3 regions of the Kribbella sp. NPDC104740 genome follow, and region 2 is predicted to be linked to each of the others. Evidence: riboswitches for the same ligand, from Rfam matches in the RefSeq annotation. Region 2 holds a riboswitch; each other region holds the start of a gene.
What was found. Region 2 has a riboswitch for glycine ahead of gcvT (glycine cleavage system aminomethyltransferase GcvT). Riboswitches for the same ligand answer to the same signal wherever they lie in the genome.

Region 1 (7,097 bases), on a different contig from region 2:
TCCGGTTCCTCTGGGTGGCCTTGCCTCACAGGGCCACGGTGAGGGAATCGTGGTGGCTACGGACGATGACCACAAGGGCACCCAGCGTCAGCAAGGGAAAGCCCGCGCCGGTGGGCGCCCGCCCTTCTCACTGGCGACAACTCGTCAGGGGTACCCGCTGGTATCCGGTACGGCGATACCGTATTCACATGCTGACTTCCGTTGTGGGCCCGGTCCTGGTCCCCGGTGACGCCGGGTACGCCGACGAGCTCTCGTTCTTCAACCTGTCCGTCGGGCACCAGCCGCAGGTCGTCGTCGGCGCGACCAGCGCCGCCGACGTCCAGGCCGCGATCCGGCACTCGCACGAGGTGCGTCTGCCGGTCGCCGTCCTCAACACCGGCCACGGCCCGTCGGTGCCCACCCCGGCCGACGCGGTCGCGATCACCACCCGCCGGATGACCGGCCTGACCGTCGACGCCGAGCGCCGCACCGCCCGCGCCGAGGCCGGTGTCCGCTGGGGGCAGGTCGTCGAGGAGGCCGCCGAGGCCGGCCTCGCACCGCTGGCCGGCTCGTCGCCGACCGTCGGCGTCGTCGGCTACACGCTCGGCGGCGGTGTGAGCATCGCGATGGCCCGGATGCTCGGCTACGCCGCCGACCACGTCCGTCGGATCGAGCTGGTCACCGCCGACGCCGAGCTGCGCACGGTCGACGCGACCAGCGAGCCGGACCTGTTCTTCGCCCTGTGCGGCGGCAAGGGCAATTTCGGCGTCGTCACCGCGATCGAGTTCGACCTGTTCCCGATCACCGACCTGTACGCCGGCGCCCTCCTGTACGCCGGGGCCGACGCGCGCGACGTGCTGACGGCGTACCGGCGGTTCACCGCGACCGCGCCGGACGAGGTCACCTCGTCGGTGCTGCTGCTGCGCGCCCCGGACCTGCCGTTCGTCCCCGAGATGATGCGCGGCAAGCTCACCGTCTCGGTCCGGCTCGCGTACGTCGGTACGCCGGACGCCGGCGCCGCCCTGGTCGCCCCGCTGCGCGCCGCGGCGCCAGTGCTGATGGACACCGTCGCGCCGATGCCCGCCGCCGAGATCGCCGGGATCACCAACGACCCGACCGAACCGGGCGCCGCGGTCGAGCACTTCGCGGTCCTGGACGAGCTGAGCGCGGACACCGTCGACGCGGTCCTCGACGTCGTCGGGCCGGACGCCGAGACCGCGATCACGATGGTCAACCTGAGCCACCTCGGCGGTGCGCTCGGTCGGGCGCCGCGGGTGCCGAACGCGGTCCGCCGGGACATCGGGTTCGCGGTCTTCGCGCTGACCGCGGTCGCACCCGACCAGGTCGAGGCGCAGCGCGACGCCGGGCGCGAGCTGATCGACCGGCTGGCGACCGGCCGGCGGCACCCGGGGTACCTGTCCCCGGCCGACGCGTCGGTGGACGCCGTGCGCACGGCGTACGACGAAGCGACGTACCGGCGGCTGCAAGAGGTCAAGACGAAGTACGACCCGGCCAACGTGTTCCGCTTCAACCACAACATCCCGCCCCTCGGCTAGCGGCGGGCCCGCGGCGGCCTGGCCATAAGGTGTCGCCATGCCAGAGCCGCAGCGCAGACGTCGAGCAGGTGGTGCGAAACGGACGGCCGTCCTGGAGGCGGTCGCGACCGTGCTCGCCGACCGTGGGTACGAAGGCACGCGGTTCGCCGACGTGTCCGCGGTCAGCGGAGTCGCGATCAGCACGCTGCAGAACTACTTCGGCTCCCGCGAGGACATGGTCGTCGAGGCGCTCGGCCTGGCCACCGACCGGGAGGTCGAGGCGCTGGAGGCGGTCGCCTCGGCCGAGCCTGACCCGTGGCGGCGGCTGGTCGCGATGACGGACCGCAGTCTGGAGAACCCGACCAGTACGCAGCAGCTGCTGGTCGAGTTCTGGCGGGCGGCGATGCGTGACGACGAGCTGCGCGCGCACAGCCACGAGGTGCTCGCCCGCTACCGGACGCCGTTCCTGGCAGCGGTCACCGAGGGCGTGGTCGAGGGCTCGTTCAGCGACACCTACCGCCCGGCCGACGTGACCGACTTCCTGCTGACCGCGCTGACCGGTGCGATCGTCAGCCGGGCCCTGCGCCAGCCGGCGCCGGACCCGGCCACGTTCCGCGAGGTGCTGCTCGGTCAGCTCGGCGGGATGCTCGGACACGCGGAGCCGCGCGCCGGCAAGGCCAGCGTCACCAGGTAGCGGTCGACCGCCCGCTCGACACAGGGGCTGGTGGTGTAGCTGCCGTGGCCCCAGCCGCGGTAGGTCAGCAGTACGCCGTCCCGCCCGAACTGGCGGGCCACGCTCTTCGCACCGTTGTAGCCGGTCGCCGGATCGTGCAGGCTGTTGACCAGAAGCGCCGGTGTCCGCAGGTCCTGCCGCTGCGGAGTGCGCTGCGGATTGGTTGCCTTCGGCAAACCCAGGCAGGTCGCCACGGCCAGCAGCTGTCCGGGGTAGCGCAGGTCCTCGTTGTCCCGCGCGAGTCGCCGCAGGTGGCCGGCGTACTCGCGGTAGTCGCGGACCGGCAGGTCGAAGTCGTGGCAGAACGTCACGAACGCGAAGCTGGTCAGTCCGGTCGGGACCGGCGGTACGGCGGTCGGCGGCGGGCTCTGGTCCAGCTTGTCGAGCAGGTCGGCCAGTCGGGCCCAGTCGGGTCCGTAGAACGTCCGGAACGTCACGAAGCTCAGCTGGAACGCGTTGATCGGGTACGCCGGGCGCTGTGGGTCCGGCAGGTCACCACGATCGGCTCTGGCGATCAGTCGATCCCACAGGACGTGGATGTCCTGGCCGTGCAGGGAGCAGGTCGTCGCCGTCGTACACCACTTCACGAACTCGTCGAACGAGTCCTGCCCGGCCCATGCCTGCTCGTCGAGGAACTCGCCGGTGGACGCGGGCCCGTGGTCGAACACGCTCTCCAGCACGAGCGCGCGGACCCGCCGCGGGTAGCGCTCGGCGTACTGCTGGCCGAGCAGCGTCCCGTACGAGCTGCCGTGGAAGGAGATCCGGGACTCGCCCAGTGCGGCCCGGATCGCGTCGACGTCGCGGACGGTCTGCAGCATGTCGAGGTGGTCGTAGACCGGGCCGGTGTTCTTCCGGCAGTCTGCTGCGAGCTCGCGGTTGTAGGTGATGGTGTCGTCGAAGTCCTGCTGGCTCTGGAGGATCGGCGACGGCTGGCGGGCGACCAGCGCGGCCGAGCACTTCACGGCGTTGCTCCGGGCGACACCGCGCGGGTCGAAGCTGACGATGTCGAAGCGGTCCTCGAGCTGCCGGCTGAAGCGGCTCATCCCGGTCCGGATCCGGTCGACGCCGGAGTCGCCGGGTCCGCCCGGTCCGAACACCAGTACGCCGACTCGCTGCTGCTGGGCCTTCCGGCGGGCGACCGCGAGCTCGAAGGTGCCTGCGGACGGATGGTTCCAGTCGATCGGGACGGTGAGCGTCGCGCACTCGGAGCCGGGGAGCAGGGCGATCTCCTCCGGTGTGTCGCCCGGCTCGGGCGCGCAGGCCGACCAGCTCAACGGACGCGAGGCGGCTAGCTGGACGGGCGGCTCCGCGGCCGGCTCGGCGGCCGGGGCAGCGGCAGTGGCGGGGACGGTCAGCGTGGCCAGAACGACGGCCAGGGCGGCACACCAAACACTTTGTCTCTTCACGCTTCGATCCTTGGCCGCCCGGACCCTGACCGGCATCCGGCAGCGCCCCCGAGCCGACCCCGGGGTTGGAGCTGCTTGTTAGGGTCACTGGTCTGATGACCGAGACTGTTGCAGCCGTGGACGCGCCGGCTGGTTCCAAGCATGCGACCTGGTTCCGGGTGGTGGCGATCGCCGAGGCGATCTCGTGGACCGGGCTGCTGATCGGGATGCTGTTCAAGTACGTGCTGTCCGACAACGAGATCGGCGTCCAGGTCTTCGGGCCGATCCACGGCGGCATCTTCGTCGCCTACGTGCTGACCGTCGCGGTCGTCCGCAAGCCGCTGCGCTGGAGCTGGCCGACCACGCTGCTGGCGCTGGCGGCAAGCGTTCCCCCGCTGTTCACCTGGTTCTTCGAGCTGTGGGCGGCCCGGACCGACCGCCTGGGCTGACCGCGCCCGGCCGGATTGACGAGTACGGCCGGGCCGCCGTACCGTCGCGATCGTCAGCAGCACCCGCCGTATGAACCCGTGCGGGAGAGACCCAGGCCCGACCTGGGCGCCGTAGGAGCAACTCTCCCCAAGAATCTCTCAGGCACCCTCACCGCACGGGCGAGGCACCTCTGGAAGGCAGCACGCCCAACAGAGCGGGGAGGCACACCGATCGGTCAACGAAGACCGGAAGGAACCTCCAGATGGCGATCAGCGTTTTCGACCTGTTCAGTATCGGGATCGGCCCGTCGAGCTCCCACACCGTGGGACCGATGCGCGCCGCCCGCACCTTCGCCCTCGGCCTCGAGGCCGACGGGCTGCTCGACCGGACCACGGCCGTCGAGTCGCAGCTGTTCGGCTCGCTCGGCGCGACCGGGCACGGGCACGGCAGCAACAAGGCGGTCCTGCTCGGTCTCGAGGGCGAGGACCCCGAGACCGTCGACACCGGCTCGGTCGAGGACCGGGTCGCGGGGATCCGCGCGGCCGGGCGGATCCGGCTGGCCGGCCGGCAGGAGATCGCGTTCGACGAGAACACCCAGCTGGTGATGCACCGCCGCAAGGCGCTGCCCTACCACCCGAACGGGATGACCTTCGTCGCGCGCTCGGCCGACGGCGCCGTACTGCGGGAACGCACCTACTACTCGGTCGGCGGCGGGTTCGTCGTCGACGAGGACGCGGCCGCCGGCGACCGGATCGTGCCGGACCGGACGCCGCTGAAGTACCCGTTCCTGACCGGCGCCGAGCTGCTCGACCGGTGCCGCGAGTCCGGTCTCGCGATCAGCGAGGTGATGCTGCACAACGAGCTGGCCTGGCGCACCGAGCCGGAGATCCGATCCGGCCTGCTGCACATCTGGCAGGTGATGCAGGACTGCGTCGACGAGGGCTGCGAGACCGAGGGCGTGCTGCCCGGCGGCCTCAAGGTCCCGCGCCGCGCGCACGCGCTGCACCAGAAGCTGAGCAGCGACAAGTGGTCGGTCGACCCGCTCAAGGTGATGGACTGGGTGAACCTGTTCGCGCTCGCGGTGAACGAGCAGAACGCCTCCGGCGGCCGGATCGTCACCGCGCCGACGAACGGTGCCGCGGGCATCATTCCCGCTGTCCTGCACTACTACCGGCGGTTCGTCCCGGGCTCGTCCGACGACGGCGCCGTCCGGTTCCTGCTCGCCGCCGGCGCGATCGGCGTGCTCTACAAGGAGAACGCGTCGATCTCCGGCGCCGAGGTCGGCTGCCAGGGCGAGGTCGGGTCGGCCTGCTCGATGGCCGCCGCCGGGTTGTGCGAGGTGCTCGGCGGTACGCCGGAGCAGGTCGAGAACGCGGCCGAGATCGCGATGGAGCACAACCTCGGCCTGACCTGCGACCCGGTCGGCGGGCTGGTCCAGATCCCGTGCATCGAGCGGAACGCGATGGCCTCGGTGAAGGCGATCAACGCGGCCCGGATGGCGATGCACGGGGACGGGGTGCACGTGGTCACGCTGGACAAGGTGATCAAGACGATGCGCGAGACCGGCGCCGACATGAAGATCAAGTACAAGGAGACGTCACGAGGCGGCCTGGCCGTCAACGTGATCGAGTGCTGACGGGTTCCCCACGTGGGCGTTGTGACCGGCGCTGGGCAGCGTGACGACCTGGTCGTGCAGCGCTGACAGCTCGGCGTCGGTGTTCATCGGGTCCAGCTCACCCCGAGCCAGTACGACGTCCGCCTGCGCGTCGCGGAGCAGGCGGGCCATGTTCGGGGCGCCGACGCCGAACGCGCGGGGATCGAGCGCGAGCCGCCAGCGGCCGTCCTGCTCGCGCAGCCCGTGGTCGACGGCGTCGCTCGCGGGGTCGACCAGGCCCTGGAGACCGGAGATCTTCAGGTAGCGCTCGGCGGCGGCGTCGCGGGTGTCGAACCAGGTGACCGGCTTGGCGGCGAGTGCCGCGGTCCGGGCCAGGTCCTCGTCCGACCAGGTGACCTTGACGCCGAGGGCGATCACGCGGTCCACGCGGACGCCGTACCGGCCGCTGGCCAGCTCGAGGGCGATCACACCGCCCAGCGAGTGGCCGATCACGGTGCTGAGGTCGGGCAGGTTCTGGGCGACGGCGGCGGTGATCGACTCGAAGCTGTAGCTGTCGAGCGGGCCGGCGGTGCCGTGGCCGGGGAGGTCGGGGGAGTGGGCGGAAGTGGTCGGCCAGCCGTCCCAGACCCGGCGGGTCGCGCCGAGGCCGTGCAGCAGCAGGATTGTCATGCCGGGCAGTCTTCCCTGCCGGACAGATGACAAAAAGGGTGAAGATCGTTCCAAGACCTGTTTGAAACGTGTGAACACCCGCTACTGTGCCGGAACTGTGAGTCTGTTCTCCGAGGAAGAACAGGCAGCACCGCGCCGGACCCCGCTGAGGAGCAAGAGGGCCCGCCGTACCGCCGCCTGCATCGCCCTGCCCATCGGCCTGTACGCCGCCCTGGCCGTCGCCGGCCTGCTACCGCTGCCCGGTGGCGGGGACCCCGACGCGGTCAACCCGGTCGCAGGCCTCCCGGCCGTGGACCCGGCCGACCAGCGCTACCCGTACGTCGACGGCGACCCGCGCAGCCCGGTCGTCACGCCTACGCTCGCGCCCTCCACCGAGCCGTGGGGCGTCGGCCGCGGCGACGTCCAGCGCGAGGACCCGAGCGGCACCCACGCCGGCCGCCCGACCCCGGGCGCGCCGACGACGGTCCCGGCCGAGGACCCGAATCGGCGGCCGCTGCCGACGATCACCGCGCGGCCACCGGTCGTACCGACCCCGACGCCGACGGTCGAGCCGACCTCCGGTACGCCGTCGGACACGCCGTCGCCGTCGCCGACGCCGACCGAGACGCCGTCCGACCCGCCGGACGGAGATCCCGAGCCGGACCCGAACCTCGCCGACCGGCTGTTCGGCTGGCTGGACGAACTGGTCCCGTAGCTCGCCGCTCGCCGCCCCCAGACCGGCGCTCGGCTACCAGGCGACCGGGCCCTGTGCG
Region 2 (7,097 bases):
GACGATCCTGCTCACGACGCACGACCTGGACGAGGCGAGCAAGCTGGCCGATCGGATCCTGATCCTGGCCGGCGGGCGCGTACTCGCCAGCGGGACCGCGGACGAGTTGACGCGACAGATCGCCGGGCAGGACGAGGTGCGCTGGCGCGTCGGCGGTACGGCGTACGCGGACCTGACCGGGGAGTCGACGGCGTTCGCCCGCGAGCTGTTCGCGCGGTACGGCGAGGACGTGAGCGACCTGGAAGTGCGGCGGGCGCGGCTCGAGGACGCGTACCTGGAACTGGTGGGCCGATGAACGCGTGGCGGCTGGGCTGGGCGCGCGGCGTGATCGAGCTGCGGCAGTCGTTCACCAACCCGGGGGATCTGGTCAGCCACTTCCTGTGGCCGGTGCTGATGCTCGTCGCGCTGTTCTTCCTGCGGAACCGCGAGTTCGGCGGCACCGGGATCCTGCTCGGGACGCTGGCGCTGCCGAGCATTCTCGGGATGAACGCGGCGATGGGGATGGTCAGCATGAGCCAGCAGCTCACCGCCGACCGCGAGGACGGGACGCTGCTGCGGGCGAAGGCGACGCCGTACGGGATGCGGGCCTACCTGGTCGGGAAGGTGGTGTCGGTGGCCGGTGGGTTGATCGCGGATCTGGTGATCCTCGTGGTGCCGGCGCTGTTCTTCGTGGACGGGCTGGTGTTCGGGGTGGGGTCGGTGCTGAGTTTGTTCGGGGTGCTGGCGCTGGGGCTGGTGGCGACGCTGCCGATCGGTGCGGTCCTGGGGTCGGCGTTTCCGAGTGCGCGGGCGCAGGGCGTGGTGCAGCTGCCGGTGCTGGGGATGATCGCGATCTCGGGGATCTTCTACCCGCTGACCGCGCTGCCGGGATGGGTGCAGGTCGTCGCGCAGGTGTCGCCGATCTACTGGCTGGGACTGGGGACCCGGGCGGCTTTGTTGCCTGATGCAACGGTGGCGGTGGAGATCGGGGAGTCCTGGCGGCACTTGGAGACCGTGGGAGTGCTTGGTCTGTGGGGCGTGGCCGGGTTGCTGGTGGCGCCGGTGCTGTTGCGCCGGATGGCGCGGCGGGAGTCGGGTTCGTCGGTTGCCGTACGGCGTGAGCGCGCGCTGCAGCGGATCGCGTGAGCTTCCGCGCGGCGCGGGCGGTCAGTCGGCGATGCGGGGCTGCGCCGACGGCCCAGGGGTGAACGCGACCTCGCGCGGCTCCGGCGCATGCCCGGCCGCGCACTGCATCGTCACCGTGACCTCCTCTCCGCAGCCGCGGTGCCGGGCGACCAGCGGCGGGCCGTCGTCGAGCGGGAGGTGCTCGTCGCCCCACTGCACCAGCGCGACCATCACGGGGTACAGGTCGAGCCCGGCCTGCGTGAGCCGGTACTCGTACCGCTCGCGCTGGCCCGGCAGCCGGTACGGGACGCGACGCAGCAGGCCGCGGTCGATCAGGCGGGCGAGGCGGTCGGTGAGCACCTGGCGGGGGATGTCGGTGCGGGTCCGGATGTCCTCGAAGCGGCGCAGCCCGACGAACACCTCGCGCAGGACGTGGAAGGTCCATTTCTCGCCGAGGATCTCCATCGTGCGCGAGATCGTGCAGTTCGCGGTCGACCAGCGCAGCGCCTCGGGCATCGTCTCCGGCTCGGTCATGCGACCACGATAAGTCCACTTGACAGACTCAGCCAACCCAAGCCACCCTGAATCTGTGAATCAGACTCAGGTGCTCCGTGAGCGGGTCCCGGCGGACGGCGTAGTGCAGCTGGATGGGCCGGGGGAGCCTGGTGTGCTGCTCCGTCCGACCGGCCCGGGTGATCGCGCGCGGTTGTCCGCGATGCTCGACCAGATGTCCGAGCTGAGCCTGTACTTCCGCTTCCAGACCGCGGTCGGCCATCCACCGCGCCCGGCGGTCGTCGACCCGATGCTCAGCTCGACCGGGGAGTCCTGGGTTGCCGAGAGCAACGATCGTCTGGTCGCCCACGCGATGTGGGCCTGGGCGCACGGCGCCACCGGCGTACCGACGGCCGAGCTCGCCGCCATTGTCGACGACCCCTACCAGGGCCGCGGCCTCGGCACTCGGCTGCTGAATCTCGTCGGCGCCCGGGCAAGCGCGGCCGGCGCTCGTCAGCTCCTGCTCGTCGTCAGTACGGCGAACGACCGCACGCTGCGGCTGATCCGCCGCCGCTGGCCGCAGGCCCCCGCCGAACGCGACGGGGGCCTGATCAACTTCACCATCCCGGCGTGATCAGCCGAAACACACCACGATCCCGGCGTGATCAGCCGAACATGCCCGGCTCGTACGCGCCGGCCGGCTGCTGGACCATCACGTTGATCCGGTTGTAGGTGTTGATGATCGCGATGATCGAGACCAGCGCCACCAGTTCGTCCTCGCTGTAGTGCTTCGCGGCGTTGGCCCACGCCGCGTCGGACACCCCACCCGCCGCGTCGGCGATCCGGGTGCCCTCCTCGGCCAGTTCGAGCGCGGCGCGCTCGGGCTCGGTGAACACCGTCGCCTCCCGCCAGGCCGCGACCAGGTTCAGCCGCTGCGCGGTCTCACCGGCGGCGACGGCGTCCTTGAAGTGCATGTCGGTGCAAAAACCGCAGCCGTTGATCTGGCTGGCACGCAGCTTCACCAACTCCTGCGTCGCCATCGGCAGGCTCGACTTCCCGACCGCGTGCCCGGCCGAGTTGATGTACTTCAGGACCTGACCGGCGAGCGGGTTGCTGTGCAGATCGATGCGGGCGTCCATCACGGGTCTCCTCAGAACGTTCGTCTGTTGTCACCCCTTTGACAGACGTCACCCCGGGGGTTGTGACAACGAGCTGGTGTGACCCACGTCTCGCTCACGGTGCCGAGGTTTGCGCGGTCCGGCGGCGCAGCAGACTCGGGGAAAGCCGCCGTTGGGAGTGCAGATGTCTCTGGACCACCATTTCGTCAGCAGCGTCGAGGTCAGCACGATCCGGTCCCGCTACCCGCGGACGATCGGCCGGAACGCCCGGTTGGGGAGTCACGGGGACGGTCCCGTCGACGAGGTCGTGGTCCTGCGGACCGACACCGGAAAGACCGGGTGGGGCCTCAAAGCCGGTCCGGTGCCCGACGTCATCGGGAAGTCGGTCGGGGAGCTGATCGACCCCGCGAGCGGCGTACGGGACGAGTCGTTGCGGGGGCTGGACTTCGCGCTGCACGATCTCGCGGGGCAGATCCTCGATCTGCCGGTGCACGCGATGCTGGGATCCAGAGGCAGTACGACGGTCGCCTGCTACGACGGCGCGATCTACTTCGCGGATCTCGACGGCCCGGGCGGTGTCGACGAGGTGCTGGCGCACTGCGCGGCCGACGACGCCGCGGGGTACCGGGCGTTCAAGCTGAAGATCGGGCGCGGGAACCGGTGGATGTCCCGGGCCGAAGGTGACGCGCGGGACATCGAGGTGACGCGGGCCGTGCGTTCGGCGTACCCGGAGCACCGGATTCTGGTGGATGCGAACGACGGGTACGACTGCGACGGCTTCCTCGAGTACTTGAAGGCGGTCGCGGACTGCGAGCTGTACTGGGTCGAGGAGCCGTTCCTCGACGACGCGGCTGATCTCGCACGCCTGAAGAAGCATCTGAACGGCTCGGGAACGCTGATCGCGGAGGGCGAGTCGAATCCCGACCTGGAGCCGCTGCTCGAGATCGCCGACCGTGGGGACATCGACGTCCTGCTGATGGACGTGGTCAGCTTCGGGCTGACCAGCTGGCGCCAGGTGATGCCCCGGGTGAGCTGCCAGGCGTCGCCGCACGCGTGGGGGCTCCCACTCAAGACCCTGTACGCCGCACAGCTGGCCGCGGGCCTCGGCAACGTCCCGACGGTCGAGGGCGTGCCCGGCGAGACGGTCGGCCTCGACACCAGCGCGTACGCGTGGGCGGACGGCAACCTCACCGTCCCCGACCGGCCTGGTTTCGGTCTGCAGCTGCCCTGACCCGAACGCGCCGCCGGTACGCGGCCGCCTTGCGCGCCCGGTGGCGGCCCGCTTAGGGTGCCAGCGACAACTGAACACGCTGATGATCCGCGGCGGGAGAATCCTGCCGCCGTGCAGGTGCCGTAGGAGCAAACCCTCCCCGGGAATCTCTCAGGCCCCCGTACCGCCGCGGTCAGGCAACTCTGGAAAGCAGCCGGTCGTCCGGCTCACCGACGGTGCAAGCGCAGGTCCCGGCGCGGAAACTCTCAGGTCCGATACAGAGCGGGGAGGAACCCTGATCGCGTGGCGCCTGCCACCCGGATTCTGGAGTTCCCATGCCCGACAAGTACACGGCGCTGCGCGCCCAGCACGAGCGCCTCGGCGCGAGCTTCACCGACTTCGGCGGCTGGCAGATGCCGCTCAAGTACCGCTCCGAGCTCGCCGAGCACCACGCCGTACGCCGGTCCGCCGGGCTCTTCGACCTGTCCCACATGGGTGAGGTCTGGGTGACCGGCCCGGACGCCGCGGCGTTCCTTGACCACGCGCTGGTCGGCAAGATCTCCGCGATGGCGCAGGGGAAGGCGAAGTACTCGCTGATCTGCGCCGAGGACGGCGGCGTGATCGACGACCTGATCACCTACCGGCGTCCGGACGCGTTCCTGGTCGTCCCGAACGCGGGCAACGCCGAGACCGTCGTCGCGGCGCTCGCCGAGCGTGCGAAGGACTTCGCCGTCACCGTCGACGACGCCTCGGCGCGGACGTCGCTGATCGCCGTCCAGGGCCCGAAGGCGGAGGCGATCCTGCTCCGCCTGGTCCCGGCTGACCAGCAGCAGCTCCTCACCGAGCTCAGGTACTACGCCGCCGTCGAGGTGACGCTTGCCGACCGCAACCTCCCGGTCGCGCGCACCGGCTACACCGGCGAGGACGGGTTCGAGATCTTCGTCGGCAACGACGACGCCGCCGAGGTCTGGCAGGCGATCGAGGCCGTCGCCGAGGATGGCGAGCTGACCCCGTGCGGTCTGGCCGCGCGCGACTCGCTGCGGCTCGAGGCCGGGATGCCGCTGTACGGCAACGAACTGTCGCGCGACGGCGACCCGTACGCCGCCGGGCTCGGCGGTGTCGTTGCGCTCAGCAAGGACTTCGTCGGCCGGGACGCCCTTGCCCAGCGCAAGGAAACGGGATCGGCCCGGAAGCTCGTCGGCCTGACCGGCGCCGGCCGGCGCGCGCCGCGCAGCCACTACCCGGTGCTCAAGGACGGTGTCGTGGTCGGCGAGATCACCTCCGGGCAGCCGAGCCCGACGCTCGGCGTACCGGTCGCTCTGGCCTACGTCGACGTCGAGCACGCCGAGCCGGGCACCGCACTGCACGTCGACCTGCGCGGGACGCCCGAGCCGTTCGAAGTGACCACCCTGCCCTTCTACCAGCGCCAGAAGTGAGGACCGAGATGCCCACCGTCAAGGCCGGCCTGCAGTACTCCGACGAGCACGAGTGGGTGGCCCGTGAGGACGCCGGCGTCGTTGCCGTCGGCATCTCCGCGATCGCCACCGACGCGCTCGGCGACATCGTCTACGTCGAGCTGCCCGAGGTCGGCGCGAGCGTGACCGCGGGGGACAGCTGCGGCGAGGTGGAGTCCACCAAGTCCGTCTCCGACCTGTACTCGCCGGTGACCGGCGAGATCGTCGAGGTCAACCCCGCGGTCGCCGACGACCCGGCCGCGATCAACGAGGACCCGTACGGCGTCTGGCTGTTCAAGGTGAACGCCACCGCCGACGGCCCGCTGCTGTCGGCCGAGGACTACGCGGCCAAGCACGGTGGTGAGCTGTGAGCGCCTTCCAGCAGGTCGTCGCCCCGAGCCTGAACGCGGACCTGGCCGACCTCGACCCGGAGATCGCGGTGAAGATCGCCGACGAGCTGACCCGGCAGCGCGACGGCCTGGAGATGATCGCCTCGGAGAACCACACCGCGGCCGCGGTGATGCAGGCCCAGGGCTCGGTGCTCACCAACAAGTACGCCGAGGGCTACCCGGGCCGCCGGTACTACGGCGGCTGCGAGCACGTCGACGTGATCGAGCAGCTCGCGATCGACCGGGTCAAGGCGCTGTTCGGGGCGGCGTACGCGAACGTGCAGCCGCACTCCGGTGCGCAGGCGAACGCGTCGGTGATGCACGCGCTGATCCGGCCCGGCGACACGATCATGGGCCTGAACCTGGCGCACGGCGGCCACCTGACGCACGGGATGAAGATCAACTTCTCCGGCCGCCTGTACGACGTGATCCCGTACCAGGTGAACGCCGACGACCACCGCGTCGACATGGCCGAGGTCGAGCGGCTGGCCCACGAGCACCAGCCGAAGCTGATCGTGGCCGGCTGGTCGGCGTACGCCCGGCAGTTGGACTTCGCCGAGTTCCGCCGGATCGCCGACGCGGTCGGTGCGTACCTGATGGTCGACATGGCGCACTTCGCCGGGCTGGTCGCGGCCGGGCTGCACCCGTCGCCGGTGCCGCACGCCCACGTGACGACGTCGACCACGCACAAGACGCTGGCGGGCCCGCGCGGCGGGATCATCCTGACCAACGACGCCGACCTGGCCAAGAAGATCAACTCGGCGGTGTTCCCCGGCCAGCAGGGCGGGCCGCTCGAGCACGTGATCGCGGGCAAGGCGGTCGCGTTCAAGATCGCCGCCTCGGAGGAGTTCCGCGAGCGCCAGGAACGCGTCCTCGCCGGCGCACGGATCCTCGCCGAGCGGCTGGTTCAGCCCGACGTCGCCAAGCACGGCATCTCAGTGGTCTCCGGCGGGACCGACGTCCACCTGGTCCTGGTCGACCTGCGCGACTGCACGCTCGACGGTCAGCAAGCCGAGGACCGGCTGGCCTCGATCGACATCACCGTCAACCGCAACGCCGTCCCGTTCGACCCGCGGCCGCCGATGGTCACGTCGGGTCTGCGGATCGGTACGCCGGCGCTGGCGACCCGCGGCTTCGGCGAGCAGGCGTTCGCCGAGGTGGCCGACATCATCGCCGAGGCGCTGACCGCCGACGCGGAGGCCGACCTGTCAGACCTGCAGCGCCGGGTCGGCGTACTGGCTGCTGCTCACCCGCTGTACGCCTAGAACCTCCGGGGCGGCGGCTCGGTGGCTACCCGCTGGTCGGCCGCCTCCTCCCGGGGGATCTCCGC
Region 3 (7,097 bases), on a different contig from region 2:
TGAGGGCGCAGTCCACACTTGCACCACGACAGTCATCACGGGGATCTACGACAACGTCGCCGGACCGCCGGCGATCGGGAGGATCACAGCATGCCGTTCTGCAACCAGTGCGGGCACGAGAACTCCGAGGGCAGCAGGTTCTGCTCGCAGTGCGGAACGATGCTCCCTGGCGCGGACCGTCCGGTGCCCGCCCCCGGCGTCACCGACACCGCGATGCTGACCCCGATCAGCGCCGAGCCCGACACCGAGCGGATCGAGCTGGCCGGTGAGGGACTGACCGCCGAGGACGAGGCCGCCGTCGGCGCGCTCCCGGCCGGGTCGGCGCTGCTGATCGTCCAGCGCGGCCCGAACGCGGGCAGCCGGTTCCTGCTCGACGTCGACGTGGTCACCGCCGGCCGGCACCCCGACAGCGACATCTTCCTCGACGACGTCACCGTCTCGCGCCGGCACGCGGAGTTCCGCCGCGACCCGGCCGGGGTCAAGGTCCGCGACGTCGGCAGCCTGAACGGCACCTACGTGAACCGCGACCGGATCGACGAGGTCGCGCTGAACAACGGTGACGAGGTCCAGATCGGCAAGTACCGGCTCGTCTACTACGCCAGTGGCCAGGCCTGAGGCTGACGCCGGAGGAAGCAGCATCGGAGCGGTGCTGCAGGTCCTGCAGGCCGAGTTCGCCGACGTCACCATCTCCAAGCTCCGCTTCCTCGAGGCCGAGGGACTGGTGACGCCGGCCCGGACCGCGTCCGGGTACCGCAAGTTCAGCGCGGCCGACATCGAGCGGCTGCGCTACGTCCTGACCGCGCAGCGCGACCAGTACCTGCCGCTGAAGGTGATCAAGGAACACCTCGGCGCCATGGACCGCGGGCTGCGGCCGACACCCGGTGGTCGTCCGGCGGCACCTGCGGCGGTCGAGCCTGCGGGTCTGCCGGTGGCGGAGGACTTCGGTGCCGACCGCACCGAGTTGAAGCTGACGCGTGAGGAGCTGCGCGTCGCGGCCGGGATCTCGGCTGAGTTGCTGGAGCAGTTGGAGAGCCACCAGCTGGTGGTGGCTCGCGGCAACCACTACGACGGCGACGCGATCCTGGTCGCGAAGGCGGCCGCCGAGTTCGGCCGGTACGGCGTGGAGCCGCGGCACCTGCGCCCGTTCCGGACGGCGGCCGACCGCGAGGTCGGGCTCATCGAACAGGTCGCCGGGCCTCGCCGGGACGACAAGACGCAGGAGCTGGCTGCGCTCGCCGTACGGTTGCACGCCGCACTCGTCAGGTCGCGGCTCAGCCGTTGACCGTACGTCGGCCAGCTTGTGTCGGCGTCGCGGAGTAGGCTGAGGGTGTGCGCGAAGTCGACGTAATCGGAGTCCGGGTCGAGATGCCCTCGAGTCAGCCGATCGTGCTGCTCCGGGAGGTCGGCGGTGAGCGGTACCTGCCGATCTGGATCGGTGCGGCCGAGGCCAGCGCGATCGCGTTCGCGCAGCAGGGGATGGAGCCGCCGCGGCCGCTCACCCACGACATCTTCGCCGAGGTGATCCGTGTCCTGGGTCACACCCTGACCCAGGTCCGGATCGTGAACCTGACCGACGGGGTGTTCGAGGCGATCCTGGTCTTCGACGACAAGACCGAGATCTCCGCCCGCCCGTCGGACTCGATCGCGCTCGCGCTGCGCACCGGCACGCCGGTGTTCTGCAGCGAGGAGATCCTCGCCGAGGCCGGCGTACCGGTCCCGGAGAGTGAGAACGACGAGGCCGACGAGGTGGAGGAGGAAGAGGAAGTGGAGCGCTTCCGCGAGTTCCTCGACCAGGTCTCCCCGGAGGACTTCGACAAGTCCTGAGGCCGCGCTCGAGCCTTCACCGGGACCCGCAAATTTGGTGTCTCTGGTACAAGGCCGGGTTGGTAACAATTCGGCCCGGAGTCGCGACACGCTTTCGGCTCGGAGCGGTTGTCGTTGACCGGGTCAAGTCGGCGGCTTACCTTGAAGGAGTTGTGAGGAGTTGTAACTCCACGGATGTAGTCCGTTCCAGTCGGTACCCAGGGAGGCTCAGGCGTGACACGCACCGGCGACACTGATCTGACGGCGCAGCAGGCGTCCGAAGCACGCGCCGACGCGGCCGCCGCAGCGGGGGTGCAAGGCCTGCTCTTCGACGACGACCTGCGCCCGATGCCGGAGGATGTCGGCTTCCGTGGCCCGACCGCCTGCGCCGCCGCGGGGATCACGTACCGTCAGCTCGACTACTGGGCCCGTACCGGCCTGGTCTCGCCGTCGGTCCGCCCGGCCACCGGCTCCGGCACCCAGCGGTTGTACGGCTTCCGCGACGTGCTGCTGCTCAAGGTGATCAAGCGCCTGCTCGACGCCGGCATCTCGCTGCAGCAGATCCGCACCGCGATCGCCCACCTGAGCAAGCGCGGCATCGACGACCTGACCCAGATCACGCTGATGAGCGACGGCGCCTCGGTCTACATGTGCACCTCGCCGGACGAGGTGATCGACCTGCTGGCCGGCGGCCAGGGGGTCTTCGGGATCGCGCTCGGTGGCGTCTGGCGGGAGGTCGAGGGCTCGTTGTCGGAGCTGCCGACCGAGCGCGCCGACGGCCACGACGAGGAGTCCGGCCCGCACGCGAACGACGAGCTCGCTGCCCGTCGCCGCGCCCGGATGACCGGCTGAGGTACGCTGCTCTCTAGCTGTTCACCGCACTCGGGAGAGACCCGTACGACGGGCGCCGAAGGGGCAATTCCTCCCCGGAACCTCTCAGGCCCATGGACCGGGTGCGTCAGGCGACTCTGAAGCGTGCTGCCGTGCGTGACAGAGGGGGAGGCCACCGGAAGCGACAGCCAGCAACGGAGCCTCTTGATGACTGAAATCTCAGCAACCTTCGCCGACCGCCACATCGGTCCGCGGGCCGACGAGGTGGCCCGGATGGTGCAGACCCTCGGCTACGCCGACGTCGACGCGCTGGTCGACGCCGCGGTCCCGGCCTCGATCCGCTCGGCCGAGCCGCTCCGGCTGCCCGAGCCGGCCTCCGAGGTCGACGCGCTGACCGAGCTCCGCCGGCTGGCCGGCCGCAACAACGTCGCCACCTCGATGATCGGCCAGGGCTACTACGGAACCTTCACCCCGTCGGTGATCGTCCGCCGCCTGGTCGAGAACCCGGCCTGGTACACGGCGTACACGCCGTACCAGCCGGAGATCTCGCAGGGCCGGCTGGAGGCGCTGCTGAACTTCCAGACCGTCGTGTCGGACCTGACCGGCCTGCCGACCGCGAACGCGTCGCTGCTCGACGAGGGCACCGCGGCCGCCGAGGCGATGACGCTGGCGCACCGGTCGAACCGGCGGTCGTCGGCTGGAGGGGCCAAGAGCAACCGCTTCCTGGTCGACGCCGACTGCTTCGCGCAGACGATCGCGGTGGTCGAGACCCGCGCCGAGGCGCTCGGCATCGAGGTCGTCGTCGCCGACACCACTCGCGGTCTGCCCGAGGGTGACTTCTTCGGTTTCCTGGTCCAGTACCCGGGCTCCGGCGGCGTCGTCCGCGACCTGAAGCCGCTGGTCACGGCGGCGCACGAGCGCGAGACGCTGGTTGCCGTCGCCTCCGACCTGCTCGCGCTGACGTTGCTGGAGGCACCGGGTGAGGCCGGCGCCGACATCGTCGTCGGGTCCTCGCAGCGCTTCGGAGTCCCCTTGTTCTACGGCGGTCCGCACGCCGGCTTCATGTCGGTCCGGGCCGGTCTCGAGCGGTCGTTGCCCGGTCGCCTCGTCGGCGTCTCGGTCGATGCCGACGGCGCGCCGGCGTACCGGCTGGCCCTGCAGACCCGTGAGCAGCACATCCGTCGCGAGAAGGCGACGTCCAACATCTGTACGGCTCAGGTCCTGCTCGCCGTCGTCGCGTCCATGTACGCCGTCTACCACGGCCCGGACGGACTGAAGGCGATCGCCGAGCGCGTGCACGCGAACGCCGACAGCCTGGCCGCCTCGCTGCGCGCCGGTGGCGTCGAGGTCGTGCACGAGCAGTTCTTCGACACCGTCCTGGCCCGCGTCCCCGGTCGCGCCGCCGACGTCGTCGACACCGCCCGGCAGAACGGGATCTGGCTGCGCCTGGTCGACGCCGACCACGTCGGGATCTCCTGCGACGAGAAGACCGACGCCGCCGCGCTCGGCCGGGTCTGCCGCTCGTTCGGCGTCCGGTACGACGCCGCGCTCGGCGGCGGGAACCTGTCCGAGGCCGTGGCCCGGACGTCGGACTACCTGACCCACCCGGTCTTCAACACGCACCGGTCCGAGACCGCGATGCTGCGCTACCTGCGCAAGCTGTCGGACTACGACTACGCGCTCGACCGCGGCATGATTCCGCTCGGCTCCTGCACGATGAAGCTGAACGCGACCACCGAGATGGAAGCGGTCACCTGGCCCGAGTTCGCCGACCTGCACCCGTTCGCGCCGATCGAGGACGCCGCCGGGTACGTGACGCTGATCGGTCAGCTGGAGCGCTGGCTGGCCGAGGTCACCGGGTACGCCAAGGTCTCGATCCAGCCGAACGCCGGCTCGCAGGGCGAGCTGGCCGGCCTGCTGGCGATCCGCGGGTACCACCGGGCCCAGAAGGAATCGAATCAGCGCAACGAGGACCGCAACGTCTGCCTCATCCCGTCCAGCGCGCACGGCACCAACGCCGCCTCCGCGGTGATGGCCGGGATGAAGGTCGTGGTTGTCAAGGGCAACGACGACGGCACCATCGACCTGGACGACCTGCGCAGCAAGGCTTCTGAGCACGCCGACAAGCTGGCCGCGATCATGATCACCTACCCGTCCACGCACGGCGTGTACGAGGAGAGCGTCACCGAGGTCTGCCGGATCGTCCACGACAACGGCGGTCAGGTGTACGTCGACGGCGCGAACCTGAACGCCCTGCTCGGCCTGGCCAAGCCCGGCGAGTTCGGCGGCGACGTCTCGCACCTGAACCTGCACAAGACCTTCTGCATCCCGCACGGTGGTGGCGGCCCGGGCGTCGGTCCGGTCGCGGTCGCGGCGCACCTGGCGCCGTACCTGCCGAACCACCCGCTGCTCGACCAGGCCGGTCCGGAGTCCGGTGTCGGCCCGATCTCGGCGGCGCCGTTCGGCTCGGCCGGTGTGCTGGCGATCTCCTGGGCCTACATCAGGATGATGGGCGCCGAGGGCCTGACGTCGGCGACCAAGGCCGCGGTGCTGACCGCGAACTACGTCGCCAAGCGGCTCGAGAACGCGTTCCCGGTGCTCTACACCGGCGAGAACGGCCTGGTCGCGCACGAGTGCATCCTCGACCTGCGGCCGATGACCAAGGAGACCGGTGTCACCGTCGACGACGTCGCGAAGCGGCTGATCGACTACGGCTTCCACGCGCCGACGATGTCGTTCCCGGTGCCGGGCACGCTGATGGTCGAGCCGACCGAGTCCGAGGACCTGGGCGAGCTGGACCGCTTCATCGACGCGATGATCGCGATCAAGCACGAGGTCGACCGGGTCGCGGCCGGGGAGTGGCCGGCCGGCGACAACCCGCTGGTCAACGCGCCGCACACGGCGTCCGCGGTGATCAACGACAAGTGGGAGCACGCCTACACCCGCGAGGAGGCCGCCTTCCCGCAGTCGGTCGACCGGACCACGAAGTACTGGCCGCCGGTGCGCCGCATCGACGGCGCGTACGGCGACCGCAACCTGATCTGCTCCTGCCCTTCCCCGGAGGCCTTTGAGTGACCGTTCGCCCTGAGACCGCCGCCGCCCTGTACGCCGAGGTGGCGGCGGCCCAGAGTGAGTGGAAGCTGCCGTCGATCACCGCGGGTGTGGTGCGCGACGGGGCGCTGGTGTGGACCGGGTCGCGCGGGCAGTTCGCTGGGTCCGGTGGTGAGCTGCCCGGTCCGGAGCGGCAGTACCGGATCGGGTCGATCACCAAGACGCTGACCGCGATCCTGGTGCTGCAGTGCCGCGACGACGGGCTGCTCGCGCTGAACGATGCCGTGGGCAAGCATTTGCCGGGGATCGCGTTCGGCGACCGGACGCTGCGGCACCTGCTGTCGCACTCCGGCGGCATGAACGCCGAGCCCGAGGGCCCGTGGTGGGAGCGCAACCCGGGCGTCTCGTTCGAGGCGCTGGCCGCGGCGATGGACGAGTCGCAGGCTGCGGGTGGGCCGGATCAGCGGTACCACTACTCGAACCTCGGGTACGGGTTGCTCGGTGAGATCGTCGCGCGGCTGCGGGGCGAGTCGTGGTTCGACCTGGTGCGGGAGCGGATCCTGCTGCCGCTGGGGATGCGGCGGACGACGTACTTCCCGGAAGCTCCGGCGGCTGAAGGTTTCTCGGTGCACCCGTTCAGCGGGCGGCTGGCGCCGGAGCCGGCGTACGACGCGGGCGCGATGGCACCGGCCGGGCAGCTGTGGAGCACGATCGAGGACCTGGCGGCGTACGCGAACTTCTGGATCGACCCGGTGCCGGAGGTGCTGCGGCGGGAGAGCGTCGAGGAGATGGCGACGCCGGCGTCGGCCGATCCGCGCGAGGCGCTGAACGCGGCGTACGGGTTGGGGCTGCGCTTGCAGGCCGACGATCCTTATCTCTTTGCCGGTCACACGGGTTCGATGCCGGGGTTCGTCGCCGGACTGTTCGTCGATCGCGTACGGCGGATCGGCGCGGTCGCGCTGGCCAACGCGACGTACGGGAAGTGCTCGTCGGTGCCGCTCGACCTGATGCGGACGCTCGTGACGCACGAGCCGTGGCTGCCGCCAGAGTGGGTGCCGGAGCCGGAGTTGCCGCAGGGCGAGGAGCTGCTCGGCCACTGGTACTGGGGCAACACGCCCGTGACGATGTCGGTGAGTGGGTGCATCCTCCAACTGAGCGGCGCTCTCACCTGCCGGTTCTCGCCGCTCGGTCCTGATCTCTACCAGGGGCGCGACGGGTACTTCGCGGGGGAGAAACTGCGGGTCGTGCGCGGCGCTGACGGTGGCGTCGACGAGCTCAACATCGCTACCTTCGTCCTGACCCGCGCGCCGTACGGGCGGTGAATTGACATCACCTGCAGGAGAAGTAGGTTAGGGCTACCTAAGTAAGGGTTGCCTTACTCAACAACTTTCCTGGAGTCGCTGGATGTTGCA

Region 1: linked by a shared signal. The riboswitch ahead of ACZ6Z4_RS18605 (L-serine ammonia-lyase) and the one ahead of gcvT (glycine cleavage system aminomethyltransferase GcvT) in region 2 are both predicted to bind glycine.
Region 3: linked by a shared signal. The riboswitch ahead of gcvP (aminomethyl-transferring glycine dehydrogenase) and the one ahead of gcvT (glycine cleavage system aminomethyltransferase GcvT) in region 2 are both predicted to bind glycine.

What each region holds. Positions count from the first base shown of each region.
Region 1 covers NZ_JBVJNV010000003.1:528,275-535,371, reverse strand. Annotated here, with positions in the region: gene ACZ6Z4_RS18625 (FAD-binding protein) at 189-1,535, shown strand; gene ACZ6Z4_RS18620 (TetR/AcrR family transcriptional regulator) at 1,573-2,208, shown strand; gene ACZ6Z4_RS18615 (alpha/beta hydrolase) at 2,145-3,653, opposite strand; gene ACZ6Z4_RS18610 (DUF3817 domain-containing protein) at 3,749-4,081, shown strand; glycine riboswitch at 4,153-4,245, shown strand; gene ACZ6Z4_RS18605 (L-serine ammonia-lyase) at 4,324-5,697, shown strand; gene ACZ6Z4_RS18600 (alpha/beta fold hydrolase) at 5,659-6,345, opposite strand; gene ACZ6Z4_RS18595 (hypothetical protein) at 6,443-7,039, shown strand; gene ACZ6Z4_RS18590 (SDR family NAD(P)-dependent oxidoreductase) at 7,073-7,097, opposite strand, start outside.
Region 2 covers NZ_JBVJNV010000001.1:1,815,873-1,822,969, forward strand. Annotated here, with positions in the region: gene ACZ6Z4_RS08550 (ABC transporter ATP-binding protein) at 1-295, shown strand, start outside; gene ACZ6Z4_RS08555 (ABC transporter permease) at 292-1,125, shown strand; gene ACZ6Z4_RS08560 (winged helix-turn-helix transcriptional regulator) at 1,147-1,638, opposite strand; gene ACZ6Z4_RS08565 (GNAT family N-acetyltransferase) at 1,694-2,230, shown strand; gene ACZ6Z4_RS08570 (carboxymuconolactone decarboxylase family protein) at 2,262-2,735, opposite strand; gene ACZ6Z4_RS08575 (mandelate racemase/muconate lactonizing enzyme family protein) at 2,899-3,945, shown strand; glycine riboswitch at 4,029-4,121, shown strand; glycine riboswitch at 4,122-4,215, shown strand; gene gcvT (glycine cleavage system aminomethyltransferase GcvT) at 4,260-5,360, shown strand; gene gcvH (glycine cleavage system protein GcvH) at 5,369-5,749, shown strand; gene glyA (serine hydroxymethyltransferase) at 5,746-7,032, shown strand; gene ACZ6Z4_RS08595 (hypothetical protein) at 7,029-7,097, opposite strand, start outside.
Region 3 covers NZ_JBVJNV010000006.1:182,377-189,473, forward strand. Annotated here, with positions in the region: gene ACZ6Z4_RS28920 (FHA domain-containing protein) at 91-615, shown strand; gene ftsR (transcriptional regulator FtsR) at 647-1,282, shown strand; gene ACZ6Z4_RS28930 (bifunctional nuclease family protein) at 1,330-1,824, shown strand; gene ACZ6Z4_RS28935 (MerR family transcriptional regulator) at 2,038-2,655, shown strand; glycine riboswitch at 2,677-2,765, shown strand; gene gcvP (aminomethyl-transferring glycine dehydrogenase) at 2,842-5,709, shown strand; gene ACZ6Z4_RS28945 (serine hydrolase domain-containing protein) at 5,706-7,007, shown strand; gene ACZ6Z4_RS28950 (pyridoxal phosphate-dependent decarboxylase family protein) at 7,090-7,097, shown strand, end outside.